Regions from separate parts of the Iodobacter arcticus genome, predicted to be linked through region 2. Evidence: riboswitches for the same ligand, from Rfam matches in the RefSeq annotation. Region 2 holds a riboswitch; the other holds the start of a gene.
The links. A riboswitch is a leader RNA that binds a small molecule or an ion and turns the genes downstream of it on or off. The one in region 2 is predicted to bind manganese.
Positions count from the first base shown of each region.

Region 1: it holds a riboswitch for manganese, as region 2 does, so the genes downstream of both, ACFQNF_RS15165 (hypothetical protein) here and ACFQNF_RS20255 (TMEM165/GDT1 family protein) in region 2, are expected to answer to the same signal.

Region 1 is NZ_JBHTBQ010000033.1:240,980-256,943, reverse strand. It holds gene ACFQNF_RS15175 (maltoporin) at 1-346, opposite strand, end outside; gene ACFQNF_RS15170 (substrate-binding domain-containing protein) at 1,031-2,044, opposite strand; yybP-ykoY riboswitch at 2,184-2,300, shown strand; gene ACFQNF_RS15165 (hypothetical protein) at 2,393-2,650, shown strand; gene ACFQNF_RS15160 (hypothetical protein) at 2,677-3,126, opposite strand; gene ACFQNF_RS15155 (hypothetical protein) at 3,897-4,388, shown strand; gene ACFQNF_RS15150 (bifunctional transcriptional activator/DNA repair enzyme AdaA) at 4,488-5,330, opposite strand; gene ACFQNF_RS15145 (SDR family oxidoreductase) at 5,353-6,117, opposite strand; gene ACFQNF_RS15140 (uracil-xanthine permease family protein) at 6,468-7,688, opposite strand; gene upp (uracil phosphoribosyltransferase) at 7,863-8,492, opposite strand; gene ACFQNF_RS15130 (DMT family protein) at 8,856-8,939, opposite strand; gene ACFQNF_RS15125 (L,D-transpeptidase Cds6 family protein) at 9,040-10,098, shown strand; gene ACFQNF_RS15120 (L,D-transpeptidase family protein) at 10,105-11,373, shown strand; gene tilS (tRNA lysidine(34) synthetase TilS) at 11,370-12,680, opposite strand; gene ACFQNF_RS15110 (acetyl-CoA carboxylase carboxyltransferase subunit alpha) at 12,821-13,789, opposite strand; gene fliW (flagellar assembly protein FliW) at 13,929-14,345, opposite strand; gene ACFQNF_RS15100 (transporter substrate-binding domain-containing protein) at 14,989-15,780, shown strand.
Region 2 is NZ_JBHTBQ010000046.1:69,358-85,321, forward strand. It holds gene ACFQNF_RS20235 (magnesium transporter CorA family protein) at 1-304, opposite strand, end outside; gene ACFQNF_RS20240 (hypoxanthine-guanine phosphoribosyltransferase) at 532-1,086, opposite strand; gene ACFQNF_RS20245 (adenine phosphoribosyltransferase) at 1,180-1,740, opposite strand; gene ACFQNF_RS20250 (NCS2 family permease) at 1,854-3,146, opposite strand; gene ACFQNF_RS20255 (TMEM165/GDT1 family protein) at 3,248-3,814, opposite strand; yybP-ykoY riboswitch at 3,903-4,034, opposite strand; gene ACFQNF_RS20260 (low molecular weight protein-tyrosine-phosphatase) at 4,121-4,597, opposite strand; gene ACFQNF_RS20265 (MFS transporter) at 5,636-6,892, shown strand; gene ACFQNF_RS20270 (LuxE/PaaK family acyltransferase) at 6,941-8,071, shown strand; gene ACFQNF_RS20275 (acyl-CoA reductase) at 8,074-10,518, shown strand; gene ACFQNF_RS20280 (phenylacetate--CoA ligase family protein) at 10,755-12,032, shown strand; gene ACFQNF_RS20285 (GNAT family N-acetyltransferase) at 12,029-12,970, shown strand; gene ACFQNF_RS20290 (DUF3299 domain-containing protein) at 13,353-14,006, shown strand; gene ACFQNF_RS20295 (DUF2796 domain-containing protein) at 14,022-14,510, shown strand; gene ACFQNF_RS20300 (ABC transporter ATP-binding protein) at 14,652-15,338, shown strand; gene ACFQNF_RS20305 (ABC transporter permease) at 15,331-15,964, shown strand, end outside.

The DNA of each region.
Region 1 (15,964 bases), on a different contig from region 2:
ATTTGCCAGAATCACTTTCCCAATCCTGAAACTGCTTGGCAGCAATAGCCAGCCGCGATTCAATTCTAAAACGCGTGCCGGTTTCTTTTTTCTCAAACACATTACCGCCCACTGCAAACTCGGCATAAGTTTCGCACTCATTACCTAGGCGATACTTAGAGCCCGCACCATCAAGCTGAAAACAGGATTGCGATCCGCCACCCGTGGCATTCGAGCCTATGCCGCTGCGCGCATAGCCATGAAAATCGACCGGCATCGCGAACGCACTGGTCACCAAACCTAAGCCGCAAACAGCCAGCGCTAGCTGAGCCGGTGCAGAAATCTGATTTACTGATTTGAACTTCATCTCATCTCTTCCCTGAATAGGTACGGCTATGCCGCTAAAACGAATAAGCAACCTTGTAGTAAATCAATAAATCGCTACAAAACAGCAAATCATATTGCCAAGGCTGATCAAAAGCGCTTTCAATCCATTGTTTTATTTGTTTTAAACGGTTTGAAAGCGATAAAAACAACGCCAAACCTTATTTCCAAAGCGGTTTGGATTTGTTTTTTCGTAAGTTAATCCACGTCACTACATGATGTAAACTACATTGATAACCCTATTTACAATATTTAAACGTCATTAAAATGATTGTTTTTCATGCTTATTGCTAAGTAAAAAGACAATAAAAATGCCTGCTTCCTTACAAAGGAGGCAGGCACTCGACAAAACCGGGCTTATATTCAAAACCAACGACAAATAACGCGCAATTCACCAAAAAACCACATGCCTGTGGGGTGGGCACGATTTTGTGCCCACGCGATCATTTACAAGATATTAAACACCTGCAACACACCACCCGAATGGCCCCGCGTGGGCAAGATAAAACGCCTTGCCCACCCTACAAAAGATGCATTGCATGACTTTGCCACCCAAGATGGCTTTAAAATCATCGCCAGCAGGAATCCTTTGTTTTCTTAGTGTCCTGCCTTTTAGCTCGGTGAGCTCTGTGTCTACAGATCTTAGGTTTTAACAACAGCCGCCCAATTAAATCAAACAAGCCTGATCACTGGTGCCCGGCTGCAATAGGGTTGGCCAAAGCACTTGCAAGGACTCTGGGTCTTCCCCCCTCAGCCGCGCCAGCATCAGCGAAGCCAACGTAACGCCCGCTTCGCGTGGATCGGGCTGGCGGATGGCGGTAATGTTTTGCCCCATCGCCAGCTCTGGCGCTACGCCACCAAATACAATCAGCGAAATATCCGTGCCTGCCCTCAGCTCTGCTTGGCGCAATGCCGCCAGCACGCCCATCGCCGCTAGGTTATTATCCACAATCACCGCCGTAGGGCGCTGGCTAAGCTTTAGCAAGCGGTGCATCAGCGCCTCGCCCATTTGCGCAGTCAGCGCGCCTTCTTGCAATAAGCTGGATTCCACCGTCACCCCTGCTGCCTGCATCGCCGCTACAAAACCCTGCTTACGCTGCATGGCAAAATTAAGCGCTAAAGGAGCAGAAATCAGGGCGATGCGTTTGTGGCCCAAGGCCAGTAAGCGCTCAACTGCGGCGCGGGTGCCCGCATCATTGTCATAATCAAACCAGGGATAAGGCGTATCCATTTGCGAGCGGCCATGCGCTACAAAAGGGAAGTGACACGATTGCAAATAGCGCAATCGCTCATCAAATACGCAGGTACGCGCCACAATCAGCCCGTCAACCCTGTGCCCAGCGGTAATGCGCTGATAGGTTTGCAGCTCATTATGGGTATCTGCCGAAATCAGCATCAGATCGATACCTGCATCATTAAACTGATCAGTCATTCCGCCCACAATGGCGTGAAAAACCGGATCGTTTAAATCATTGGGTTGCAGCGGATAAATCATCCCCACGCAATCGGTGCGGCCCAGCGCCAGTTTTCTGGCGGTGCTATTGGGCTGATAACCATGCCGCTCTGCCGCTGCGGCCACTCGCAGCCGCGTTTTTTCGCTGACATCAGAAAAACCATTCAAAGCACGGCTCACCGTTGTGGGCGATAAATTCAGTAGCTGAGCCAATTCCCGCAAATTCATTATGTTTTCTGTAAGATTTTAAGCACTCAGCTTATACCATGCTGCTGCCTGATTACACCAGAATTCAAAGCGCTATAGATTATGACTAAGAGATTTAATCCATAGCCAGCCCACCCGCTCCACATCTGCCAGAATCGCCCCTCCTGTCATTGGGTAGTAGCTATCCTTCGCGCAAAGCGAGGGAGGTGGCGTCAACAAACTTGCGGCTTCTTGCTGCATGGCGTCATTGATCATCAGCCGGTATGGCAGATGATTCAGCGATACCTTTGGCCTCGATACGTTTGCCTGCCAGGCAAGCCGTGTCGTTGCGCCATTGGTTTAATTGCTTGCCCGGCATTGTGCTTTTGCATGTTACCCACTCTGTTCCTGTTCTACTTCTCGGCCATTGCCATCTATTTAGCCTGTGACTATTTCGTCAACGCCATTGAATGGTGTGCCCGGCATATGAAGCTGGGCGCGACTGCGGTGGGCTCGGTACTGGCGGCTTTTGGCACGGCACTTCCCGAAAGCGCGGCAACGGAGCTGCATTGGCTTTCTTTACGCAGGATTTGCGCTCTACTTAGGCTGGGCAATCTAAAACATGACAATACCCATCGATGCAGATGAACGCCGCATCGATGGGTAGAGAGAGATTAAAGCGAGATGTGTAAGTCAAAACGTGCGCCGTTAGAGAAAGCACAAGTACCTGCACCCAACTCTGCGCTGCTCATGCTGTAATCACACTTGGCATAGCCACCTTTATTACCTACGGCGTTTGCATTGCCTTTGGACGATCCCGGTGCACGGGTGGCTTCGCCAGCATAAGCTTCCTTGCCCGCGTTAAAAGCAAACTCGCCATGGCCTTTTTCCGGATTGCTGATTGTGCCGTTAATCCGGCCAATGGCCGCCGCGGCATCATTGGTAGGGTAAAGCCTTGCGGTATACACAGGGCGCGGCGCAACCACTTCTGCCATCGCAACAGGCATAGGCTGGCGCGGCGATGGGCCAGCACCTGCTGTAGCAGGCTGAATAGGTACCACATAACAAGCGGATAACATAGCAGCTACTGATGCCGCAACAAGCAGACCTTTCACTTTAAGCATAAAAATTCCTTTCTATTTTAACTAAGCAATCTTACTTTATTTGGCAGCAGTCTTTCAGCATGGTTTGGCGCTGTCAAGCTGGGTCAAACCAATAGGCTCACAAAACGGCAACACAATGTGTCATTAATAAATGGGTGCAACAACTTACATTTTTGAGAAAAACACAAGAGTGGCTTACCTCAGGCTACTCTGCCACCCTAGGCTTTATGCCCTTCTCAAGCCCGGCGCTCAAAGAAAATACAGTAGTTTATTCCTGACGAACTCCTTTCTTTTAAAAATTGAGGCCCAAATGTGCACTTGCCAGCCAAAAATAAAAGCATACAAAACAGCAATATTACCCATCGTTTGCCATACGCATAACAGCAACCATGAACCACCAAAGGCTTATCCCTGAATAAACGCTTCACTGGGCATCACGCTCTTTGCAATGACTAAAGCGCGATTAAACACCGCCATCCTTGCGCAAAGCAGCGCCTTGCTTGAGCAAACCTAGCCCGCTTGCTCAGTATAAAACCCTGCGGTTTCAACGAGCACCGCAACACGGCTAAGCGCTAAAGCTAAAATCCCTTTATCATCTGCCCTTCGGCGCTGTTGTAGCGCCGATGGCATTTATTAATGGGCAACTCAAAGAGCAATTCTTTCTATGCAAGGCCAATCGCAAACAAGATCGCTGCCGCAATTATTTTAAAATGCGAGGGGATATTTTGATGCGCAATGCCAGCTTGCACAGAAGTGATCGTCTTTAAAGATGCCCTAATCAGGATTACCCAATGAATCAAACGCATATCACCGAGTTCTTCGACCTGATCGCCGATGGCGGCCTGGAGCAAAACGACATTCTTGCAATGAGCGCCGAAGTGCTCAAAGCAGCCAACGACGCTGAAAGCTATCTGGCAAACGATAAAGAAAGCGCTTACCAAGCCCATTTTGCAATTCCACTCTGGGAATGGGTACTGATCGAGCAGCTTGAAGACGGCCTGCTCTTTCGCGCAAACAAAGCCGATGCACTCTACGCACAGATCGAAGAGGCTTTTGGCGAAGGCGAGCTAGAGCTAACCTCCGCAGCGCTCAAAGACCTCAGCAAGGCCGACGCTCTGCGCCTTATCCAGAAAGAGCTTGATCCTGCCTACACACTTGTCAACTTCAGCAAATCGCTGAATGACGATATGCAAGTACTACTGATGCGCAGCAACAAGCTGGATCGCTTTTTAGAACTATGCAAAACGCTAGAACTGGCTGCCGCACCAAGCTGCATCAACTAAGCTCGCAAAGCCATTTGCAGGCTCGGTTTATCTAAAACAAACCGAGCCCTGCTCATCAAAAAGTAAAAAACTCAAAAGCATCGCCCCAAACGCACCTGCCTATTCCGGCAAAAGCACTTCTTCTCTCGCCGACTCCCAAGCATGAATCGCGTGCTTACGCGTTTCTCCCCAGTAATAGCCCCCCAACTTACCGCTTTGCTGGATCACACGATGGCAGGGGATTAAAAATGCAACAGGATTTGAGCCAATAGCCGTACCCACCGCCCTCGCCGCATTAGGGCTACCAATCGCATTCGCCACTTGGGAATAACTCACCACGGTAGCTGGTGGAATCTGTAGCAAGGCTTTCCAAACACTGACCTGAAAATTTGTCCCCGCCACATGCAAAGAAATAGGCCGATCCGGTTTTTTTGCCCCGCCAAACATCCCATCTAAGACTTCAAGTGTGGCTTGCTGCTCTTCATGCACCACGGCATAAGGCCATTTTTTGCATAAATCAGCCAGATGCTCGTCCAGCGCCTCGCCCTGCAAGAAGGAAAACTTACAAATTCCTCGTGGCGTAATAGCAATAAATGCAGGACCAAATGGCGTGTTATGCACGGCATAGCCGATGGACAAACCCGCCCCTTCCTTTTTGTACTCTCCTGGCGTCACCGCCTCCAGATGCACAAAATGATCATAAAGGCGCGAGCCACTGCTTAAACCCAGCGTATCAGAGACCTCAAGCAGCGATTTGGATTCGCGCAATAATTGCTTGGCCCGCTCCAAAGTCAGCACTTGCAAAAACCGCTTTGGCGTTACCCCTGCCCAACGGCAAAATAAACGCTGAAAATGAAAAGGGCTTAAATGTAAGTGTGCTGCAATTTCATCCAAACTAGGCTGACTATGCACGCGAGTAGAAATAAAATAAATCGCTTTGGCAATGCGTTCATAGTCAGACATAAACATCTCCAGACGAAACAACTTAAGTACGATTAATCGAAAGCCCACCATCTACCAGTAGCGCCGAGCCGGTCGTAAAGCTAGATGCGTCAGAAGCAAGATAAAGCGCCGATTGCGCAATCTCATCGGGCAAAGCAAGCCGCTTCATAGCAAAAAGCCCCTGCACAAAAGCTAAGGCTTCTGGCGTGCTGGCAAAGGCACGGCCCATCGGGGTATCCGTGCCACCTGGCAAAAGCGCATTTACGCGTACGCCCTGAGCGCCGAATTCGGATGCCAGCGCTTGCGTCAAACCAATCAGCCCCGCCTTACTCGCCGCATAAGCCGCTAGCCCCGGGAAACCAACGGTATAACCCACAAATGAAGAAGTAAAAATCAAAGAACCGCCACCTCGCTTCAGCATGGCGGGGATTTGATGCTTAGCCCCAAGAAAAGCACTCGTCAGATTGGTGTCCGTCACCTCATGCCATACTGCAAGCGAGATATCAGGCGTCGCCTCCTCCTCCCCAATGATACCGGCATTATTAAACGCTACATCCAGCCCACCAAAATGGCCGACGGCTAATTCAACCAGCGCCTTAGCAAAAGCCTCATCCCGCACATCGCCAGCCAGTGCACGCGCCTGCCCACCCACCTGAGTAATCTCTTCAACCAGCTCATCCAACTTTGCCTGACGCCTTGCCGCAAGCACCACACTCGCGCCTTGGCTTGCGAATAACTTTGCGCTGGCGTAGCCAATACCCGAACTCGCCCCGGTAATCAGTGCAACTTTATTAGATAATGCAAGCATGATTTAAAACCTCTCTTTATTGGATCGCGTACCTACAAGCATTGTCTGAGCACGAATGCAGTGTGAAGGTTTAAACCCTAGGCAGCGACCCGAATCTTGCTCTGTTTAAAAGATTAAATGGCTGGATGACGGCCCCTGAAAAATGGCGCACAAAAATCCCCCAGCGCATTTTTAAATAGAATTTATTCAAAACGCTTGGGGGATTTAAAATGAAACGATAAGAAGTTGAATTACGGCAGATTTTAAGGTGATGAATTCACGAGTCACTAGCCCTTAGCAAAACGGCTTGTGAATCGCATTTCATTAGGAAAAATCTTTGCGGGCACACAGATGTGCCCGCCCTAGCGATACTATGCAGCAGCCTCTTGCTCAGCAGGCAGCAGTAAATTAATCATAATCGCCAATACACTCACCAAGCCCACGCCAGCTAAATTGAAATCACCGATCTTCAGCATTAAACCGCCAATCCCACACGTCAGCACCACCGAGACAATCACCAAATTACGCGGTGCCATCAGGTTTACTTTGGCATCGATCAGCGTTTTTAAGCCGATACTGGCAATCGTGCCAAAGAGCAGCACCATAATTCCGCCCATCACCGGCAAAGGAATCGATTGCAGCAAGGCATTAAATTTACCAAAGAAAGCCAAAATGACCGCCAGCACCGCCGCCCAAGTCATAATCACCGGATTAAAATTACGGGTGATCATCAGCGCGCCCGTGACTTCAGAATAAGTGGTAATCGGCGGGCCACCAATTAAGCCAGCAAAACACACACCAAAGCCATCCCCTGCCAGCGTGCGATGTAAGCCAGGTGTCTTGGTATAATCATCCCCTGTAACCTGCCCTACCGCCATTACCGCACCGATATGCTCGATGGTGGGTGCAATCGCAACCGGCAGCATAAACAATGCCGCAGCCCAATTCACTTCTGGTTTTACAAAGTGCGGCATAGCAAACCAAGGCGCAGCAGCAATGGCGGTAAAATCAATCACGCCCATAAAAGTCGCTGCTACATAGCCAACGACCACGCCAGATAAGATCGGCACGAGGCGCAGCATGCCACCGGCAAATACCGAAACAATAATCGTTGTGCCCAGAGAAATGGCGGCTAAAAACAAAGAGATATCATAAGCCACTAATTGCTTGCCACCGCCTTGCCCCATCGCCATACCGGAAGCGGCCACCGCCACAGAAAGGCCAATCACCATAATCACGGGGCCAATCACTACAGGCGGCAATAATTTATGAATAAAACCCATGCCGCGCCATTTAATCAGGCCCGCAATCACAAAATACATAAAGCCCGCCGCAAACAGACCAAACTGCGTGGCCGCTTGCCCCCATGTGTGCATGGCAAAAATAATCGGGCCGATAAAGGCAAAAGAAGAGCCAAGAAAAATAGGTACTTTACGCCCGGTAATCCACTGAAATACCAAAGTGCCGACGCCAGCGCCCAATAGCGCCATTGCAGGATTCAAACCCGTGAGCAAAGGCACTAAAACCAAAGCGCCAAACGCTACAAATAAAATCTGTGCCCCAGACACAAATTGCTTTAAAGCAAACCACATCCGCTTTTCTCCCCTAAGTATTTGATCAAACCTCCCCCAACAAGGCATGCCTTTGCTGCCAGTACGACGGCGAAAAGACATAACAATGCGGGAGAATCTTTGTGTAAGTGTTTTTGTATTAGATACAAAAATCCCCCTTCTTCGAGGGGGATGATTTAAAACTTAAAACTCGGATTACTTTGTTGTACCAAAAATCTTATCGCCCGCATCACCCAGGCCCGGAATAATATAGCCCTGCTCATTTAAATGGCTATCCAGCGAAGCGGTCACGATTTCTACATCTGGATGCGCATCGTTGACTAATTTCACACCCTCAGGCGCTGCCACCATTACAATCGCTTTAATATCCTTGCAACCATTACGCTTCAACATATCGATGGTAGCAACCAAAGAGCCACCTGTTGCCAGCATCGGATCAATAATCAGCGCAAGGCGATCTTCCAGATTACCTACAAATTTTTCAAAGTAAGGCTCTGGCTGAAGGGTTTCTTCATTACGCGCCAAACCCACCACGCTGATTTTGGCTGAGGGCACTAAATCCAGCACCCCATTGAGCATGCCAATCCCTGCACGCAAAATAGGCACGACGGTGAGCTTCTTCCCTTTGACTTGCTGCACTTCTACTGGGCCACACCATCCAGCAATCATGGTCGTCTCTAAAGGTAAATCACGCGTTGCTTCATAAGCCAATAAGCGCGCCAGCTCTTCTGTAAGCAAACGAAATTTATTAGTACTGACATTTTCTGCGCGCAATAGCGCCAGTTTATGTTGGACGAGTGGATGTTTTACGACGGTAATCTGCATGACGAAGCCCAAAAAAACTAAGATAAACATTTCAGTGTAGCGCTCCTTACATAAAAGCGCACCGGTGAAAATACTGCTTTTCCGAATCATGCCCGAAATTTTTCCGATTCGCTTTGCTATAAAACAAAATACAGCGGCGCAATGAGCACCCTCTAAACATAAAATAAACCGCATCTAATAAACACAAACCAGCCTAAAAAAAATCCAACTTAAATGGCTGACCCATCACCCGCATAGCAAAAGGAATAAAAAATGATTTCTTAAGTCATTTTTAACCGCAGCAAGGTGAATATGGCAAAGCCAATCCACCTGACAAGCCTTGGGGCAGAAACTCAAAGCAATACTTAACTCAGTAAAGCCACATCATAACGATGGCTTACTATGGGCAAACTTAAGATGTCCACACCACGCAAGCGTCATAAATGCATAAACTGCAATTAAAAGCAGAATAGATACACGCTAGCGGGTAGGTTCATTGCGACAAGGAGGCTTATTTTTTGTTAAACTCGCGCAGTTTAGCGCCTGACCAACTGTTTCGGATATATACATGACACTGCGTCGCATTGCCTTAGCCTTTGTACCTCTCTTTTTATCTGTCAGCGTTTATGCTGGGGATGCTGAAGATATTCAACAGCTGCTGAAATCCAAACAATTGCCACAGGCGCTTGATCGTGCGGATAAATTCTTAGCAAAATCGCCAAAAGATCCTTCCATTCGTTTTTTACGCGGGATTATTCTGACTGAAATGGGCAGAACAGAGGAAGGCATCAAGGCGTTTACCCAACTATCGGCAGACAATCCGCAGTTGCCTGAGCCTTACAATAATTTAGCCGTGCTTTACGCCCAGCAAAACCAGCTGGATAAAGCACGAGCCGCATTGCTCATGGCGATACAAACCAACCCGTCTTATGCAACCGCCCATGAAAATCTGGGTGACTTATACGCGCGCTTAGCCTCACAAGCATACGATAAAGCATTGCAATTAGATGGCAGCAGCCCGGCAGTACAAGGCAAGCTAAAAATGGTGGGCAGCCTGTTTGGCAACCCCGTTGCCGCAAAAACCAATACCGCCCCTGTAAAAACGGCGCAAGCCGCGCCGGGCACCAAATCCAGCACTATTGCAACGCCAGAGCCTAAGCCCGCTGCCACACCAAGCCCTACACCTGTAGCGATAGCTAAACCAACGGCAGCACCCGCGCCCGCTGCGAAGCCAAGTGCCGTACCAACGCCAGTACCAACGCCTAAGCCTGATGTGCGTGATGCAGAAAAGCAGCAAATTGCAAATGCAGTTGAAGGCTGGGCACAGGCCTGGAGTAAGCAAAATGTAAACGGCTATCTGGGCGCTTACAGCAATAGCTTCAAAACCCCTGGTGGACAAAAGTTTAGCGCTTGGAGTGAAGAGCGTCGCAAACGCATCAGCAGCCCTAAGTCAATCGACGTTAAAGTATCAGATATTAAAATTGATATCGGTGACGATGGCCAGGCCAAAGCACGGTTTCGTCAGTTTTACAAAGCTAGCCACTTATCAAGCACCACAGGTAAGACATTAATCCTGGAAAAATCGGGTAGCCGCTGGCTGATCCGAGAAGAGCGAGCGGGTTCATAATCACGTATGCGTAGTTTGTTTATCTGGGGCAAGCGTAGTGCTTGCCTGCTTGCTCTATTGATGCTTGCACCACCTGCCCGCCCTATTGTCTCCGATCCTGCCAAACCCCGCTTTTTGGAAGAAAAAGTGGGCATAGCAAGCAAAGGCTCGCCCGAACAAAGAATATTATCGGCCATTGATCACATCCGCAGCGGCAAGCTAGCCGACGCTCGCGCCACCGTAGATGCCCTACTCAAAGAACAACCCAATTACCGGCTGGCGCATTTATTATCAGGTGATCTTTACGCCATGCGCGCCATGCCGCTCAGCACCATCGGCGCAGGTGCAGGCAAAGTGCCTGCCGATCGACTAGATGACTTGCGTAAAGAAGCGCTGGCCCGTATTAACAACCGCCAGTCGCAAGCGTCACAAACGCGTTTTCCTTCCCATTTACTGGTTTTTGCACCTCAGCAGCCATACGCCATCCTCGTCGATGCGGAAGCGTCCCGTATTTACGTATTTAAAAATGTCGATGGTGTGCCCACTTATGTCACCGATCACTACGCAACCATTGGCAAGCTTGGCTCGGACAAATTCCGCGAAGGCGATCAGCGCACTCCCTTGGGTGTTTATTTTGTAAACAACCATTTATCAAGGCCCTACCTCGATAAAACCCGTGGCGCACAGGCCGATCTATACGGCGTAGGCGCATGGCCAATTTCATTCCCTAATGAAATTGATAAAAGCGAAGGCCGCACCGGCTCCGGCATCTGGCTGCATGGTGTGCCCGCCAATACCTATGCCCGCGCCCCTTGGGCATCCAACGGCTGCGTGGCGATGAGCAACGAAGAAATGCTGGATATCGCGCAGTATATTCAAGTAGGCCAAACGCCTGTGGTGATCGTTCCCAAGGCTGAGTGGGTTTCTAAAGTGGAATGGCAATCAAGACGGGATGCGGCGCTCAGCATGATGGATGGCTGGCGGGAAGACTGGGAATCACTCAAACCCCAGCCCTACCTCAGCCGCTACGCCAAACAATTTAAAAGTGATGATGGTCAGGATCTGGCACGCTGGAGCAGCCAGAAAACAGCCGTGAACGCAGGAAAAAGCTGGAGCAAAATTCGTCTGGATAATTTAAGTATTTACGCCAGCGGCGGCCCCTCCCCTCGCCTCACCACCAGCTTTAAGCAAGATTACCGCAGCAATAATTTAGATAACCAAATGAATAAACGTCAGTACTGGCAACAAGAAGACGGCATTTGGAAGATTATTTTTGAAGGCGCGGCAAACAGCTAATCAGACAACCAATGGGGAGCAAACGCCTGCTGCCCATTGCCCGCCCTGAACGCCTCATCGACCCCCAGCCCCGGCACGGCAGCAAGCGTACCATCCAGATACACCAGTGGTGCATTCAAACGCAGCCAGGGCGGCACAGCCGCTTCCTGATAAAGCTGCTTTAACGAGCGTCTTGGCCCATCTGCCCGCAAACGTAAGCTCTCCCCCCCCATGCGATTGCGTAGCTCCAGCCGCCCCAGCTGAAGGCGACTAAGCTCAATGCCAACAGCCGCCTCACGCCAAGCCAATACACCAGACGCTAGGCGCATCTCTGATTGCCAAGGCATCAGCACATCTGCAAACACAGCCTGCCTTGCCGCCGTAACATACAGCTTCTGCCGATAACGCCGAATAGCCCGATCACGCCACACCAGCGCAGGCTGCGCATCAATCGCTGCAAAGAGCGCAATCCGCATTAGTTCTTCAAAAGCACGGGCATCTAATTGCAGGCCCTGCTGTGTAAGCCAAAAACGCAGTGCATTCCGTAAGCGCAACAGAGACAGATCAACGCTTAAATCAAATACACCCTCTTTAACGCACAGTGCCAAATCGGCAGTTGCCAATTCTTGCAACAATTCATCCGCCTCGGCCGCATGCTCCGCCACTCGGGCCAAGGTAGCATTTGCACTGGGCCAAACGGCTCTTAAAGCAGGGAAGATTTCATTACGCAAGAAATTACGGTCGTAGCGGGAATCAAAATTACTTTCATCCTCCACCCACGCCAAACCTTGCTCTGCTGCGTAATCGGCAAGCTCAGCGCGCGAAATATCCAGCAAGGGCCGCAAAATACCCACCTGCTCATTTAAACGCCGATATTCAGGCATTGCCGCCAAACCGCGCAAACCACTGCCACGAAGCAGATTTAGCAGCACCGTTTCTGCCTGATCATCACGATGCTGAGCCAAAAGCAGCACATCACACGCTTGCCGGGCAAACACCTCGTAGCGCGCCGTCCGTGCCGCTCCTTCAACGCCTTGCTTCAGGTACGGCGCAAGCGAAACGCGCTCGACATTGCATTCCACACCGAGCAGCGCCGCGCTATCAACAGCAAATTGCGCCCATTCATCCGCATGAGCGGACAACCCATGATGCACATGAATCGCGTGCAGCATAAAAGGCCGGCGTTGCCTTAGGGCAGCCAGCAAATGCAATAACACCATGGAATCAAGACCGCCCGACAATCCCACGCACAGGGTGGAATGAGGCAAAAAGCGGGAGAGCTTTTGCTCTACCCGCTTTAGCAGCCTGTCAGACTTAAGCGATCGCAACGAGGGGAAGTCCGGTTTAAGACAGATTTCACGCATTTTAGAGGCGAATAACAAGTTATTTAACGAAAAAATACATGGAATATGGCCAAATCTGGCTTTCCCGCAGTAGATCAGTCTTAAGTCTGGCAGGCTGCTTTAAATCAGGAGATGGTTTCTTCCTTAAACTTGCCATAGCTCATCATTCGCTCGAAACGTGTATCGAGAAGCTCATCAATCGATTTAGATTGAAGGGTTTTTAAGGTATCACTCAGATTTTTTCTCATCGTAACCATCATCTGCTGATAATCACGATGCGCACCGCCCAAAGGCTCAGAAATCACCTTGTCGATGATGCCCAACGTTTTTAAGCGATTAGCAGTAATGCCCAGCGCTTCGGCCGCTTCAGGTGCTTTTTCTGCGGTTTTCCACAAAATAGACGCGCACCCTTCAGGAGTAATCACCGAGTAAGTCGCGTACTGCAACATCTGCACCACATCGCCAACTGCAATCGCCAAAGCCCCGCCTGAGCCGCCCTCGCCAATCACCGTGCAAATCACCGGTATCCGCAGCTTAGCCATCTCAAACAAATTACGGCCAATCGCCTCTGATTGCCCACGCTCTTCCGCCCCCACCCCAGGATAAGCGCCTGGCGTATCCACAAAGGTAATCAGCGGAATATTAAATTTTTCTGCCAGCTTCATCAGGCGCAAAGCCTTACGATAGCCTTCTGGGCGCGGCATACCAAAATTACGGTATTGCCGATCTTTGGTATCCCGGCCCTTTTGATGCCCGATCACCATCACCGACTGGCCGTTAAAACGGGCCAAGCCACCGATAATCGCCGCATCATCTGCATAGCTACGATCACCATGCAATTCTTCAAAATCGGTAAACAGCGCCTTAATATAATCCAAGGTGTAAGGGCGCTGCGGATGGCGGGCCACCTGTGAAATCTGCCATGTCCCTAATTTTGAATAAATCGATTTGGTTAACTCTTGGCTCTTTTTTTCGAGATGGCCAATCTCTACAGAAATATCAACGGCGGAATCGTCTTGAACGAAGCGCAATTCTTCGATCTTGTTCTCAAGCTCCGCGATGGGCTGCTCGAAATCGAGAAAGGTCGTTTTCATGCTGCTCTCCTGCTGCGCGCGACTAAAGCAACCTTAAAGCAGGCTGCCCGAAAAATTCGTGGATCATACAGCAAGCAGAGCGAGCACCCAAGATACTCACACTACCTAGCACCACTAAATTATCGTAAAAATTAAAAAATCAGCTTCGGAACACGATATCGGCCCGAATACCTGTCTTTTGCAAAGCCTTACGGCTCTTGATATTCAGCACCACAGGCGCTTGCGTATTGGCAGAAATATCCTTGCCCTCTTCAAACGGGCGAGAAAGCAAAAGCAACAAAACTGCGTCTTCTGCCTGCTCAAGCTCGATCAAAGCGCACTCTTCATCGCTAAGCGACACTTCATAAGATAAGCCCAAATGCTCTACCTGCACTAAACTAAAGCTTAAATCCGCATCATCAAGCGATTGCAACCAGCGCACACGCGGATTAGGCTGCTCTTCATGCAGCAATTTATAACGCGTGCAATCCTCAAAACCCGGCATCCCCCGCGGAAAAGTCAGCACGGTTTCCGGATCAATCTCAATCTCACCAAAACGCGTATTCAATGTTTGCATGATTTATGCCTAGGAAAAGTTAAAAAACAATAAAAACAAGATTCAAGCAAAAAAACCTAAGAATATATTTTGTAAGCTGGCGCAACTATAAGCCGCATCATACTTACACAGCCTTACCAAGCAACAAGCCACATATTATAGATTAAATTAATGCGTTATTTTTCTATTGCTCTTTGCAAGAAATAATATTGATAACTATCAAAATAGAATTGATCATACCAACCCAGCCTTCCTGCATTTTAAAGATGACCGCCCCACTTGCATTCCAATGGCATGTAAAAAATTTAACGTATTAAAACAGCGCTAACAATCAATGCCGCTATCGCCCTCCCAATCACCGTACATTGTTAACCCTATATAAATGGGTAAGCAAATGATTAATAAACATAATCATTCATATTCTTCATTAGACTTCGCAGCCACTTAAGCCATAAACAATCAAACGCTTGTCGCGAGAACAATATAAACCTTCATTTTTTCAGCAATTAAAGTATAAAATGAGCAATGTTCCAACAAATGAGCACGTCTTTTTCTGAGTGGAACATGGCCTTTATCCATAAAAAAGCCGTTTATTTGCAAGCCTGCCCACTCATCTTTTGAAAACTATCATCGCCGATTTAATCAATGGTGATCAAGGTTCTTTATGCTACGTATATTTATCGCAAGTTTATTAAGCGCTATCAGCCTGATGGCCCACGCTGATTTACTCGACACAATCAAGACGCGCGGCGTTTTAATTGTAGGCATTTTGCCTGACAACCCCCCTTTTGCAAGACGCAATGACAATCAAACCTTTTCTGGCTACGACATTGACTATGCATCACTGATCGCAAAAAAAATGGGCGTTACGCTTAAAGTGCAAGATTTAGATCCCGGCGAGCGAATCACAAGCTTAAAATCAGGCAAGGTTGATATCCTAGTTGCCGCGTTTACTAAAACACCTGAGCGAGAACGCGAAGTAAGCTGCAGCCTTGGTTATTTTGTTGCCGCGCAAAAAGCCTTAACACGCAAAGGCCGCTTTACCACATCTGAATCCCTTACAAATGCCCGCCTAGGTGCATCCAAAGGAACAACAGGCGAAAGCGTATCCCGCAAGCTTTACCCTAAGGCCAGCATGACGACCTTTGCCGATATCCCTGATGCTACACGCGCCCTCGAGCAAGGCAATATCGATGCGGTAATGAATGACGAGCCCACTTTGGCCGCAGCATTAAATAAAATGCCAAACAAATCACAATACGAAGTCTCAAATTACACCAACACCACCGAAATCCTGGCTGTCGCGACAAAATTAGGTGAAAAGCGGCTAATGAACCTCATTAACGAATCATTAGTCGAATCAGAACAAAACGGTGAAGCCGTACAAATCTTCAACCGCTGGTTTGGGCCGCACACAAACACCCCATTCCCACGCACCTTCCGCATTCAAAACTAAAGCAACGCTGATTAAATCGCCATCCCCGAATATTTTTTATCGGGGATGCGGTTAGCTATAAATAATGCATGAAGAGCCTGCCCCAATTGCTCGCTTTATATGAAAAGTACACTTAGCCATCTATGCCAGTCCATGGCCCCTGCAACTCACAGTAAGAATTTAGCCATAAGCTCGATAATCTCTG
Region 2 (15,964 bases):
AGCCGCCATAGCTTGCCGTGCTTCCCGCTTCTGCCGCTCCTTCACCATATAAGAACCGCTGTACATAGGGCAGAAAGGTAACAAACTCGCGGTAATGCCGCTCTTGAAATGCCTGAGGATCCATATCAAACGCGGAAGGCCGCATCTGCCAAGGCGAATCCTCATCCAGCAACTGATTCATCAGCTCCCAATGCCGCCCCATTACCGCCCCACTGCCCACAGGCTGGGCGAGCGGCATCAGCTGCAAAGGCCAAATTAAAATCTGCCTAAAATGGCGAACAATGGTTTCAGCGGCATCAGCCATCTTGATCTCCCCTTCTTATATAAAGTAAGAGTAGATCAAAGCGCGCTATTAATAAGCCATCGAAAGGCAAAGACTTATTTATCCGCACAATCAAAATAACCTGCATACCCCACAGAGCTCGTAGCGGATGCAATTAAACAATGCAAAACCAGCACATTGCGCCCGCAAAAAAGCCCTTATTTACTCAGCGTAAATAAGGGCTTTTAAAATCAACCAACCTCACAATATTACATGCCTTGTACCGCATAAATGGCCAGCGTATTGCGCCAATAGCCTTGGTAATCCATACCACAACCAAATAAGAAGCGATCTTCTACTTCCAGGCCCACATAATCCGCAGCCACACCCACCGCTTTACGATCATGTTTTTTATCCACCAGTACAGCAACGCGTACTTCTTTTGCGCCTTGTTCACGGCAATATTCCAAGATAGCTGCCAGTGTATGGCCCTCATCAAGAATATCGTCCACGATCACCACAACGCGACCTTTCATGCTTTCTTGTGGTTTTACTTTCCAATCCAGCATGCCGCCGCTGGTTTCTTTGCGATAACGCGTGGCATGCATATAAGACACTTCGAGAGGGAAGCGTAAGCGTGGCAATAAATGCCCTGACACAATCAAGCCACCATTCATAACGGTGTAAACAATTGGATTGGCGTATTGCAAATCAGCGGTCATTGCCACCGCCATACGATCCAGCGCAGCCAGCACTTCGGTCTCGCTGTGCAGGCAATCCGAATTATCAATAATGGTTTGGGCTTCAGGGAGTTCTAGGGTCACGATAGCGTACCTCTTCTTTAAATAATTCAAACAAAAACGGGCGGGCACTGTTTGTATTTAAAATGACAAACACAGCGCCGCCACGACACATCTTTAATGGCCTGCGTAATCGCAAACAGTAAACAGAGAGATGCCCTGCTCACGTACGATTTTTGATCCGCCCAATTCAGGCAAATCAACAATAGCAGCCGCTTCAACAATGGTTGCACCAAGGCGGTTTAACAGCTTAGCTGCTGCCACCATGGTACCGCCTGTTGCCACCAAATCATCAATCAGCAAAACACGATCGCCTTTTTTACAGGCATCGGTATGAATCTCAACCGTGGCCGAGCCGTATTCCAGCTCGTATTCTTCTGCCACTGTTAAAAAGGGCAATTTGCCTTTTTTGCGCACGGGCACAAAGCCCAAGTTTAATTCATAGGCCACCACCGCACCGAGAATAAAACCTCGCGCATCCACACCGGCCACCATGTCTAAATGCATATCCATATAGCGATGCACAAAGATATCAACCAAAACACGAAAGGTTTTTTTATCTTGCAATAAAGGCGTGATATCACGGAACTGCACGCCTGCCTGCGGCCAATCAGGCACCGTACGGATGCGATCCCGAATATAATCCGCGTAAGGCGGCTCAGCTTGCAATAAGCTCATTGAATATTTCCCTTAGCCAAAAGCGGCAAATTTAACGCGCTGTACGAATACTGCCCCGAATATAATCCGCGTAAGGCGGTTCTGCCTGCAATAAGCTCATTTAAATAGTTCCCTTAACCAAAAGCCGCAAACTTAATCAGCCACAGCGCAGTAATAATCAACACGGCAGGGCTTAGATCTTTATAGCGACCCGCCAGCACTTTAATTGCCGCGTAGCTAATAAAACCAAACGCAATCCCATCCGCAATCGAATAAGTAAACGGCATACCTACGGCGGTAATCACGGCAGGTGCGGCTTCGGTAATATCATCCCAATCAATTTCGGCCAGACCACGCGCCATCAGTACGGCTACATAGCAAAGTGCGGGTGCGGTGGCATACGCAGGTACGGTGCCAGCCAATGGCGCCACAAAGAGAGCCGCCAAAAACAAGATCGCAACGACCAAGCTAGTCAGGCCCGTGCGACCGCCTGCTGCAACGCCTGCCGCTGATTCAACATAGGCGGTTACGCTTGAAGTACCCAAGGCGGCCCCTACCATAATGGCAGAAGAATCAGCGAACAGCGCTTTCTTTAAACGGGGCAGTTTGCCGTCTTTATCCAGCAAACCAGAGCGGTGAGAAACGCCGACTAAAGTGCCGGTAGTATCAAACAAATCAACAAAGAAGAAAATAAACACTACACCCAAGAGGCCCGCATTCAGCGCACTTTTAATATCCATTTGCATAAAGGTGGGTGCAATCGACGGTGGCGGTGAAAACACACCTTTGAATTCGGTTAAGCCGAATAAAATCGACAGCAGCGTCACACCTAATACGCCAATAATAATTGCACCTTTTACTTTGCGGTATTCAAGCGCCACAATTAAAAAGAAGCCCAATACGGCTAATAATGTGCTTGGTGCATGGATATCACCCAATTGCACCATCGTCACAGGCGAAGCGGTAATCAGGCCAGCGCTTTTCAGCCCAATAATAGCCAGAAACAATCCCACACCGGCAGAAATAGCCAGCTTTAAAGAATGCGGAATGGCATTCACCAGCACTTCACGCAATTTAAACGAGGAAACCAGCACAAAAACCACGCCAGAAATAAACACCGCACCCAACGCAGTTTGCCAAGGCACACCCATGCCTTTAACCACAGCAAAGGTAAAATAAGCGTTCAAACCCATACCCGGGGCTAGCGCAATCGGGTAATTAGCCAAAAGCGCCATCACGGCAGTACCAAAAGCCGCAGCCAGACAGGTCGCCACAAACACGGCATTAAAATCCATACCGGTTTGCGCCAAAATGGCTGGATTAACAAAAATAATATAGGCCATAGTTAAAAACGTTGTAAAACCCGCAATCACTTCGGTTTTAACGTTAGTACCGTGTTCTTTTAATTTGAACAATGCTTCGAGCATGAGCCCATTTCCCCGTTAAATAAAAACAAATAAGCCGGAGCGTATTGATGCAATCTAAATAGAAAACAAAAATACATTCCGACTTTCGCACGCTTAAAAAATCAACTACCCACACCTAACAAAGCCAATACACCCAGCAGAGCAAAAACGGCTGCGGCTACAAAACGTACATAACGCAGAATATGCATTCGGGCTGCGATCCACTTACCCACAAAAACAGCAGGCACATCGGCAATCATCATGCCGACCGTTGTACCAGCAACCACCGCCCACAAAGGCTGATATTTCAGCGCCAGCGCCACGGTGGCCACTTGCGTTTTATCGCCAATCTCAGCCAAAAAGAAAGCTAACGTTGTGGCAACAAATGCGCCATAAGGCTTGATTTGCGCTTCTTCTTCGCCCATTTCATCGGGCACCAGTGCCCAGGCGGCAATCGCTAAAAAGCCCAAACCAATCACCCAGCGCAAAACAAGCGGCGAAATCATACCTGCTACCTGCTGACCAATCCAACCGGCAGCAAAGTGATTCAGTACAGTCGCAACAAAGATACCCAAGATAATGGGCAAAGGACGGCGAAAGCGTGCTGCCAGAATTAACGCAAGTAATTGCGTTTTATCGCCGATTTCGGCGATGGCGACAACGCCAGTAGAAATAAGAAAGGTATCAATCATCGAGTCGTGTTTCCGGGGCGGGCAGGATAGAGGTCGCACAGCATTGCCCACCCCGGGAAATGCTGAACGAACCTCAGGTCTTGTCAAGCTGGCCTGCGCTCTGCTTACAGAACACCGCTCCAACCGAATACGCCATGGATCAAACGATCCAAGTATGTTGACGTATTCCCCGCAAACCGTTCTTTCAAACCAGCTGCAGGCGACTACTCCCCCGAAGACCAAAGCGCGGATTTTAACCACCCCTTATGCATGCTGCAATCCCAGATTACAAAAACCGCCACTACGCCATACTATTTACATGTCTTAAACAGCTGTTTTGATGTGCCCCAGCAGCGCGGCGCAGCCCGCCTCGCACTGATCCAGAACGGTCTCAAACCCAGCTGGGCCGCCATAGTAAGGATCTAACACCTCGTTTTGAGTAGGGACAGGGGCAAAGGATAAAAATAATTTCACCCGCGATTGATATTCTGGTGGGCATTGCCGTTGTAAATCCCTTAAATGGCCATTATCCATCGCCAAAATCAAATCAAACTCAGCAAAATCGCTCTGCTGCACGCTGCGGGCGCGCAAAAAAGACAAATCAAAACCACGTTTTTTAGCATAACTTTGCGAACGCCGATCTGGCGGCTCCCCAATGTGATAATCCTGTGTACCGGCAGAATCCACTTCAATGGCATGGCTTAGCCCCGCAACCTCTACCTTTTGCCGCATCACCCCATCTGCAGTGGGGCTTCTGCAGATATTTCCTGTGCACACAAAAAGCACTTTAAGTTTTTTCATTAAAATCAGCCAATCAAGAAAAATGCCATTAAAAACAGTTAATTACCAAAAATATAAATTAACGAATTAGCACATTATATATGGTGGGCATTTAGGATACCGCATAGGTCAGCAAGTTAGATCGAATCATCTTCTGGATGATTGACTATTGGCTGGCACAAAAATACCGACGCAGCTTTAGATCTCTAATGAAAGATTATGTAAGGCCGCCCGTAAACGGTGTCGCTAAGGCTTGGTTGATTGAAGGGCAAAACAGTCAATATTGAGATTTGCACAATCGGCAACGTCGGCATTCAAGATAAGGTGTTTACAAGAGAATATGAGCGCCAGACACAACTGACATCATCAGTAATTACAATCGTCAGAAATACGCACTCAACTCTTCAGCTTTAGGCTTCATTATTCCCTTGGCACTAATTGTGCAAATTATATTTAAAAAACAAACCTCTAAAAAGACGTGTATCTTTTTACACAAAAAATCAACAACTTAAATTTTAATTCATTCATTTTTAGTGCTGTAGAAAAATTCAGAAAAAACATTCTCACAACCTTATGCTGTATCAATGCGTCAGCAACTGGTAAATATTTACCTAGTTTTATTGCTTGCATATACAATAAAATTGTAATTATTCATAAGAATAGCCTCCGATATCAACTACGCAGCACCCCTGAAAAACGTAATCAGCGGTGAATTAGAAATATCGCTCCATCGCTTCGGCGCACTTTCAGAAATCCCCCACACACAACCTGGGGCACTCCTAGAAAATGAAGTAAAACAGCAGACTTCGATAACTTTGATCATGGCTATTTCACTAGAAGGTTAAGCGTCCATTCGCGTGGTCATCATTCAAGCTTGTTTTGTTGCCCTTTTTTTATGGTTTGGATGGGTGTTTTGTAGCCCATAGCCGTTTAAAAAGTAGCTAAGGAAATTTGTCTATTTGTAGCTTCGTCATTTTTCTGCAGCATCTTTCTAGACTTTCTCCATAAGAAAGTCTGCCGATTAAACACACAGATTAACTTAACTAAATTGTTGGCTCGATGTCTTCTTTTACCCGCTCGCTCTTACCGATCTCCTCCCGTCAGGCGCTATTTTTTTGTTTGCTACTCGCCACATTTGAACTGCTGACCTATGTCGCTAGCGATATTGTGATGCCCGCCATGTTGTATGTGGTTGCAGACCTCAATGCACCCGTTAGCCATGTACCCATAGCGCTGAACGCCTATTTGCTAGGCGGTGTCGCCTTCCAATGGCTTATCGGCCCCTTGTCGGATCGTTTTGGCCGTCGCCCATTGTTGTTGATTGGCGCAATCCTATTTGCCGTGGCGTGTCTGATCACGCCCTTGGTAAGCGGCATCTATGTATTCAACGCGTTACGCTTTATTCAGGGCATTGCGCTGGGCTTTGTGGTGGTGGTGAGCTATCCCGCGTTGCAAGAGTCCTTTCAGGAAACCGATGCGGTTCGCCTTATGGCGCTACTGGCCAATATCGCCTTGCTGTCACCATTATTAGGCCCATTGCTGGGCAGTATGCTGCTAGAGATTGTGACGTGGCGCACGCTGTTTGTTGGCGTGGGGCTATGTGGCATCTTGGTCTTGATCGGGCTGTGGTTTTTTATGCCTGAAACCATAGGCGTTACGCGCAAAGATGGCAGTCGGCTTGAGCCAGCGCCGCTTAATCTGGCAAGCATTTGGGCCAGTTACCGTGAACTACTGGGCAATGCTCGCTTTATGCAAGGCAGCTTGGTGTTGGGGCTCATTAGCATCCCATTAATTGGCTGGATCGGCCTTGCCCCTTTGCTACTGATGAATAATCTGGGGCTGAGTTCTATTGCCTATGGCCTGTGGCAATTGCCGATTTTTGGGGGCTTGATTGCCGGCAATCTGGCGTTGAATTATCTGGTTACCCGTCTTGAACTTGATGCATTGATTCGCCTATCGCTGTGGCCTATTTTTGGGGGCTTACTCTTGATGCTGGGAGCCACCCTGGTCACCGGCCACTTATTGGCGTTGGTGCTGGGCTTAACGATCTACGCTTTCGGCATGGGCATTTGCAACGCCACGCTTTACCGGCAGACCTTGTTTGCCAGCGAGAGTGGCAAAGGCACCGTTGCCGCCATGTTGGGGATGATTTCTGTTGCCACTATCGGCCTAGGTAGTTCGGCGCTTGCGGTGTTGGGTGCGGGCACCAGCCTTGCTGCTTTTGCTATTGCGGCCAGTATTGCTGCGGGTTTGGCTCTCTGGCCACTGTGGTGCTTGCTTAAGCGTCCGCCCATAACTGCTGCCGTTACGATTTAGTTTTTAACTACCCGCTTCCGTTCATTTATCTTGCCTAGGAAATCATTTGTGGCCTCACTCGTCCATGTCGATGCGCTGTGCGCCATCGAATCCCCCTATCGTACCGATGCCGCGTGCGATCAGCTATTTAACGCAGCAATGCGCGAACTCACTGAATATCATTGCGATGAGTCGCCAGGCTACGCCCAATGGCTAGCGTCCAATGGATGGGATAAGGCGAAGCTGGAAAACGTGAACGACTGGTCGAGCTTGCCTCCATTATTTGCCAATTATTTCAAGCGTCGCTTGGTATTAAGCAAAGCGGGCGAAGAAGCGTTGGAGCTGACTTCATCAGGCACCAGCGGCCAAAAAAGCCGCATGCGTTATGACGAGCGCAGCCTAGGTGCAGCCCAAGCAATGGTTGACCGTATTTTCGACCTATACGGCTGGAATACGCCCGATACCCCCTGCAATTATCTGTTGTTAAGTTACGAGCCTGCTGGCGCAATCACCCTCGGCACGGCCTATACCGACCAATTTTTGTGCAAATACGCACCAATCAACCGAGCGGTGTATGCATTGCGGCATAACGGCCACGGTAACGAGTTCGATCCGTTTGGGGTGATTCGGGCCTTGCAGGAGTTTGCTGAAGAAGGCCTGCCGGTTCGTATCTTTGGCTTTCCTGCATTTTTGTGGTTTGCGCTCGAACGCATGCGCGAAATGGGCTATCCAGCACTGAAGCTACACCCAGATTCATTGGTGTTTCTGGGCGGCGGTTGGAAAACCCACGCCGACCAAGCCATCCCTAAAGCCCTGTTGTATCAACGCTTGGGTGAGCAACTGGGTATTCCAGACGTGCGCTGCCGAGATGGCTATGGCGCGGTGGAACACCCAGTGCCCTATATCGAATGCCCGAAGCATCACTTCCATATTCCCAGCTATGCGCGCGCCTATATCCGCCACCCAGCGACTTTAGACACGCAACCATACGGCGCAAGGGGCTTTTTGCATTTTGTATCGCCCTATATCACATCGAGCCCCGCCCACAGCGTGGTCATGAGTGATTTGGCCATCTTGCATCCGGGTCACTCCTGCAGCTGCGGCATCGAAACCGACTGGTTTGAACTACTGGGGCGCGCCGGCACCAGCAAAAGCCGCAGCTGTGCGCTAGCGGCATCTGAATTGATCAAGGAATCCTAAGCATGTATCTCGTACAAGGCACCCTCATAAGCCAGACAGAGGCAAATGACGTATTGGCGTCGTTACAAACACGACTGCCAACGACGCTGGCACAGCGGCTAGATAGCGAAACGGTACTAGCTTGTGCTGAAAGTTTTGCCCAATGGGTATTAAACGATAGCGACGCGCTAGATCTGGACACCGAAAGCCGCACTGCGCTGCACGGCTTCTGCCGGCGTGATGCCTTGGCAACCAAGCTAGCCCGAGAGTTGGGCGAAGCGCCATTTTCGCTACGCCGCATTGATTACCGTAGCCCGCATTACGAAAGCTGGCGGCCGCTAGGGCTGGTAGTACATATCACGCCAGCCAATTCGGCCTTGCTGCCTTTCTTCGCCATGTTAGAAAGCTTGTTGGTCGGCAACGTCAACTGGCTACGCCCCAGCAGCAGCGATAACGGACGCACCGCTGCGTTGTTGGCGGCGTTCCTTCGCCATGACAGCACCGGCACATTGGCAGATTATCTTGCCGTATTGTCCTGGCCCAATACTGATCTGGCTAAGCTGTTCAGCAGGGCTGATGCGGTGTCTGCCTGGGGAGGGGAAGCCGCACTGAACGCTATTCGGCAGCAGTTACCCGCCGGCTGCCGCTGGATAGACTGGGGGCACCGCATCAGCTTTGCATATGTGGTGCCCAGCGCCGCAAGCGAGGCGCAGCTCGATGCCGTGGCCGATGAGGTTTGCCGCTTTGACCAACAGGCGTGTTCCAGCCCGCAATGCATATTGGTGGATAGCGAAGACCCTGCCGTATTACGGGAAGTGGGCGAGCAGTTGGCCAAAGCACTCGCACGCCGTGCCCAGCAATGGCCTGGATTAATCCCTAGCGAACAAGAGTCTGCCGAAATCAGCAGCCAGCTTGCGTTCGCACGGCTTGATCAAAGCTTCTCTGATGTGCCAGGGCACGTTTGGCAAGGTGAGGGGTGGCGCATTATTTGGGCGCAAACAGCCGCCTTGGTGGCGTCGCCATTATTTCGCACGGTACAGCTACGTCCCGTGCCGCGAGCACAATTGGTGGGAACGCTGCAAACTTGGCGTACCCGGCTGCAAACCTGCGGCTTAGTGGCACATAACCATGATTTGGCACAATTGAGCCAGATATTGCTGGCCGCCGGTGTGAGCCGTGTAACGTCTGTGAGTGCGATGCACGATGGGTATGAAGGCGAGCCGCATGACGGCGTGTATGCATTGGCGCGGCTAACGCGCCGAGTGTCGGTGAGCTTTGTGGCGGATGCGCTGCCAAACCACGTTACGCTTGACCCGCTTCCAGCGGAGCCAGAAGGTTTGCTTGCACGGCCGATTATGGATAAGACTGTTTTCCAGCAAACGCCAATGACCGCGAATGCTCAGCTGTTCTTCCGTAGCGGCGGCAGCAGCGGCAAGCCCAAACTAGCGGGTTTCAGCTATCGCGATTATCACCGGCAAATGCAAGCTGCGGCAGATGGCTTGTTTGCGGCGGGCCTTGATCCGGCAAACGATCGAGTCATGAATTTGCTCTATGGCGGCAACCTGTATGGCGGCTTATTGAGCTTCTTCACCATTTTGGACAAATTGTCAGCGGTGCATTTCCCCATGGGCGGCCCGAGCGACGACGATTACAGCGAAATTGCCCAGCTGATTATCGACCAAGGTGTGAATACGCTGATTGGCATGCCCGGCACGATTCACCATTTGTTTGTGCGGGAAGAGGCTAGGCTGCGCGCTTACGGCGGCATCCAAAAAATCATGCTGGGCGGCGAGCACTTAAATCCGCAACAAGGTGAGTTCTTGGCTGGATTCGGCGTGTCGATGATCCGTTCAGCCATATATGGCTCGGTTGATGCCGGCCCATTAGGCCACAGCTGTGGTAGTTCGCCCGATGGCGTATTCCATCTATTGGCCGATACCCAGTGGCTAGAAATTGTGGATACCGAGCAAGACCAAGCCGCAGCGCCAGGTGTAGCTGGCCGCTTGTTATTTACCTCTCGTGCACGGGAGGGGCAGGCGGTGACACGCTATGACCTTGGTGATTTAGGCCGTTGGGTGACGGGCCCGTGTGAATGTGGATTGCCAGCGCCGCGATTCGAGCTATGTGGCAGGCACGGCCAGTTGCTACGGGTGGGGACCGTCTTTTTCAATCCTACGCTCAGTGCTAAGGCAATAGGCCTACCGCTACAGTTCTTGATTAACTACACCGCCAGCGGCAGAGAGCATCTAGTGGTGCAGGTAGAGGGTGATGTTGAACATGTCCGCCAGCATTTAAGCCAGCACAGCGAGCTAGGAGAGGCCCTGAAGAACGGGCTACTAGAAATGGAGGTGATCCATAAACTATCGACGGATTTCCAACGCCACCCACAAAGCGGCAAAACACCATTGGTACTGGATCGGCGGCAGCCCGTATTAAGCAACACGGCCGAGACTACGGGCACCGCTTAATTCGCAGGTAATGAGTAATGTACAGAGCTTGGTTTGCCTCTCCACTGGGCAGCAATGCCCAGATGGAGTGTGCAGGTCAACTTAGACTCGCACCCAGTCTTGGCTGTACTCCCTTAGAACAGACGCATCACAATAGGCCATCTGGCCTGTAAAAATGAGCGCAACAACAAGCTACCATTTCGCTGCTGACAGATGCATGGGCGCAGTGGATTGACGGCTTGCAGGAAGCTATACAAATGACCCTTCTCATAGAACAGCTCGTGCAGTACGCACGTCAACACTCGCCTTTCTATGCCGCGCTGTATCGAGACATCCCCCGCTCTGGTTGGCAACTACGCGACTTGCCACTGATCGACCCTGCTTTGTATTGGCAGCAATCACAAACATTATCGTCTTGGCCGGTACTGACCGGCCCCATCATTGACGGCCATGTTTTTCAAACCGGGGGATCAACCGGAAATGGCAAACTGTCGGTGTATTCCCGTGAAGAGTGGCGTGATTTTGTGCGTGCTTTTGGCCAAGGAATGAGCTCACAACTCACCCCTGGCGACCGAGTGGCCAATTTGTTCTTTGCGGGCGATTTATACACCAGCTTTTTATTTATTCATGGTGCATTGGCGCACTCACCCGTGCCCGTCTGCGAATACCCTTTTACCGGTGCGGTCGAGACCACGCTACTGGCTCAGGCAATTGAGACCCACCAAATCAATGTGCTGGCGGGTGTGCCCGCCCAACTATTGCGTTTCGCTAGCCAATTGCTCGAACGCGGACAAGTACTCACCAGCGTCACGCTGGTTCTGTATGGCGGAGAAAGCTTGTTTGAAGAGCAGTTGTCTATGCTGTCGCTGGTCTTGCCGAACGCCCGCTTCGCCTCAGTAGGCTGCGCCAGTGTTGATGCGGGCTTGATTGGTGCCAGCACGCCGGATTGCCTATTGGGCGAACATCATGTATTCGATGGTGATGCCCTAGTTGAAATCATCGACGAAACCACCGGCGAGCCCATTGAGGCGGTAGACCAGACAGGCGTGTTGGTCGTGACCAACCTGCAACGGCACTTGATGCCGCTGATTCGTTATCCAACCGGTGACTTAGCGGTTTGGTGTGAACCGACCGATACCAAGCAACGTAAGTTTGCACTCCGTGGCCGTGCCAGTCAGGGTTATCGTGTCCGGCTGGGTACGCTCTCGCTATTTCCTGAGGAGATTGGCGGCATTGTGAAGGCACATTTAGGTCCAGCGTCTTGGCAATTATTGCTGGCCCGCGCTGACGGCATGGACAGCTTGACGCTGCGGGTTGCTCCGGATGGCGGCTTAAGCAACACCGTGAAGGGTGCGCTTTATGCCACACTATTAGAGAAATACCCAGCGATAAATACCTTGTCACAGAGTGATCTGCTGCGCGTTGATATCGCTTGCCACACAGCTCACAATCTGACGTTTCATCCTCGCTCAGGCAAGTTATTGCGGGTGGTGGACCAGCGCTCCTATGTGGTTCAAACGGAGCAGCCAGCATGAGCAAATGGAACAAGTTTGCCGTTTCGGTCCGCAGTTTCGTACCAGAAGATGCTGCCAAAGTGAGTGCCTTATTTCGCACGGTGTATGGCGACTGCTATGTGTATCCGGATGTTTATCTGCCCTCAATGATTTGCCGCAATAACGAACAACAGCAATGGTATTCAGTTGTGGCCTGCGTGGAAGGCCAAATTGTTGGCCATGCCGTGCTGTGGATGCATAAGGACTGCCCAGATAGTGCCGAGCTGGCACTCAATATTGTTCACCCTAGCGCACGCGGCATGGGGATTGCCACGACGCTGGGAGCCTACCTACGTGACTATGCGCGTGAATGCGGCCTGCGCACATTGACAATCAAACAGGTGTCGTCCCATGCACAAAGCCAGCGTTTGGCTCAGACGCTAGGCTTCCAAACCACGGGCTTGCTATTGGATTATGTGGCGTCCCCGTTTGGCAACGAGTGGCGTGAAAGCGTGGTGCTGGGCTGCCTGCCTTTGCAACCCTCTCCTTTGCCAGCCTTGCCGTGGCCTTTATCCTGCCGAGACTGGCTTGACCCTATCGAGCAAAGTTTTGGTACGCATTCCCTGATGGATTTCACTGCCGCCCCTAGCCCGATGGCGGTGGCAAGCCATGAACATCGAATTGAGGTGACACTGACTGACTTGCACCCCGATAACGTGGATGAAGTTGCCCACATGCCAAAGAAGCGCCTGATTTATCTCCGGATGCGCCTAGATCAACATACGCCAGCAGCCATGCAACAGCTGCGCCGCGCAGGTTTTGCATATGCCGGCTTTATGCCTGGCCCCGCCCAGGGGTGGTATGGCCTGATGCAGCGTGGCTACAAGGCACATAAGCTGGAATTATGCTGCCCGACAGCCCGAAAACTGTACCAAGGCAGCCTTAAACAGCATGCAGAAATTCTGATGGGTGCACGCTAGTCGCTTGTTTTAAAATTAATTTCACTAGGGTCTATTGACGCTTCATTCACGGCTGCGTTAGTTACAGTTTTGGGGCTAAACAAGGAAAAAGACGCGACATGGCATGAGACCATGAGTGTTTTTTAATGCCGATCAGCCCCAAAAATGCAACCAACCCTCCGCACGCGTGGGCTTTTCCTCGCCAGGACCGGGCTGGGCCGGAAAATGGCCATTCACTGCGTTATGCTCCTCGAAAATAACTCGTTATTGCCTTCGCCCTCTTTTGCCCTGTGGCACATCAACCCAACGCTTTTGCGTCATTTTAATTAAATATTTGTGACAAGCTTCTCACGCAAATGCAACACAGTTACAATTGGAACACATCTCATAACGAGGACTGAACGTGATTCACCGCTTACTGCCCCTCTTACTCCTTACTCTGATCAGCCACTCACTCCTTGCCGCAGATGCCCGCGCGATTAAGTGGACTGATTTGCAGCCTGATTCCAGTAGCTTACGTGCAACAGTTGGCAATATGAATCAGGAACAAAAAACCCGCCTTATGCGCGCGTTTCAGCAGCGCCAGCATAAAGCGATTGTAACTGCTGGCAAGTTAAAGCCGTCTGATCTCAGCTTGGACACCAGTACCCTTCTCAAAGAAGATTTCAGTGATTTAGAACCTTTGGTCGTCAAAATTGAAGCCTTTGAGAAAAAACGCACCACTGAAGCGCAAACCGCACTCAACAACCAGATTGTTCAACTCGATGGTTATTTGCTGCCATTAAAGCAAAACAATAAAAAGGTGACCGAGTTTATCCTTGTTCCCGTGATTGGCGCTTGCATCCATGTGCCCGCCCCGCCACCCAATCAAATGGTCGTTGTGCAATATCCCAAAGGCTTTCCGGCTGGCAACTTATTCGCCCCCATTACGGTGAGAGGCAAGCTGCTTGTTAAATCATCCAAATCTGACTTAGCGCTTGCCGATGGCAGTAGCAAAGTGGACGTGGGTTATGCCATGACGGCAACCGAAGTACGTGAATATCAAGCCCCTAAATAAACCAAGGACATCACCATGAATAAAGTACTTATCAGCGCATTACTGACTTTATCTTTCAGCAGTTTCGCCTCAGCACACGGTGCGCATGTACATGGCGTGGCAGAAATGGACGTCGCTATCGAAGGCAAAAAACTAGTTATCACGCTGGAAAGCCCGGCTGACAATCTGCTTGGCTTTGAGCACGCGCCAAAAAATGACGCAGAAAAAGCCAAACTTAAAGCCGTCAGCGAGCAATTACAAAATGCCGACAATCTATTTACGATTGATGCCGCAGCACAATGCAAAGCCACCACACCGCAGATAAAAATGCCCGATTTTGGCAAGAAAGGCCACAGCGATATCGATGCCGAGTATCACTTTGAATGCGCCGCCACCCCAAGCAGCATCGCTCTGCCGCTATGGAAAAACTTCGCAGGCTTTAAAAAAATCACCGTCAACCTAGCAAACGCCAATGGGCAAAAGCAAATCAAGCTTAAATCAGGCCAAGTGCTGAATTTAAAGTAAGACCCCTATTTCCTGAAGTGAAAAGTTGTCCGTAGGGCGGGCGCAACCCGCAGCACTATAAATACGCGGGTTGCACCCACCCTACAAATACAATGCATTAAGCCCTGCCCAGCAAAAGACAATGCCCAATAAAGGTAAGCCGTGATTCAGATCGAAAACCTGCAGTTCACTTGGCCGGGCAGCTCGCTCCCTACGCTAAATATCCCCGAATTCAAGCTCGCCAAGGCCGAGCGGCTGTTTTTACACGGCCCCAGTGGCAGTGGTAAAAGCACCTTACTTTCTTTGCTCACCGGCATTCATTTACCGCAAAGCGGCCAGATCAAAATTTTAGGCCAAGATTTAGCCCAGCTATCCGGCCCTAAGCGAGATCGCTTTAGAGCGGATCACCTTGGCTATGTGTTTCAGCAGTTCAACTTACTGCCTTATTTATCGGTGCTCGATAATGTGCTACTGCCCTGCCAGTTTTCTAAACTGCGCCAGCAACGCACCGGAGAGGGCGGAGCGAAGGCGCAAGCCTTGCATTTACTCAAACGCCTCGATTTACACACCCACTTACATCAAGCCGTTAGCGCACTATCGGTCGGCCAGCAGCAACGTGTGGCGCTGGCTCGCGCACTGATTGGCGCGCCTGAAATTCTGATTGCAGATGAGCCCACTTCGGCACTCGATGCCGAGCGGCGTGGCGCTTTTATCGAGCTTTTATTTGAATGCGCACAAGAGCATCAAACCGCCATTCTCTTAGTTAGCCACGACCCACAGCTCGCCGTGCATTTTGATCGCAGCCTAAGCCTGCCCACCATCAATACGGTGGAGACATCTAATGTTTAAAATCGCCTTTAAAAGCTTACTCAGCCGCAGACTTACCGTCGCCCTATCCGTGCTCACCGTCGCTTTATCTGTATTACTGCTGATTGGTGTAGAAAGGCTGCGCACCGAGGCCAGAAATAGTTTCTCCAGCACCGTAAGCGGCACCGACCTAATTGTTGGCGCGCGAACAGGCTCGGTGCAGCTTTTGCTTTACAGCGTTTTTCGCGTTGGCAACGCCACCAACAATATTGGCTGGGATAGCTATCAAAAACTCGCCAAAGATGAGCGTGTGGCGTGGACAATTCCGGTTTCGCTCGGCGATAGCCACAAGGGTTTCCCGGTTTTAGGCACCAGCCGCGACTACTTTAAATACCTGCAATTTGGCGACAGCCAACAGCTACAACTGGCCCAAGGCCAAATCTTTGCCCACACGCATGATGCGGTGCTCGGTGCCAATGTTGCAAAAAAGCTCAGCTATCAACTAGGCGGAAAAATCGTGCTCGCCCACGGCAGCGGCGAAGGCGCGATGTCCGAGCACAGCGATCAGCCCTTTAGCATCACAGGTATTCTGGCCCCCACGGGCACTCCCGTCGACGACACCGTACATGTGTCGCTTGATGGCCTGACTGCCATTCACGAAGGCTGGG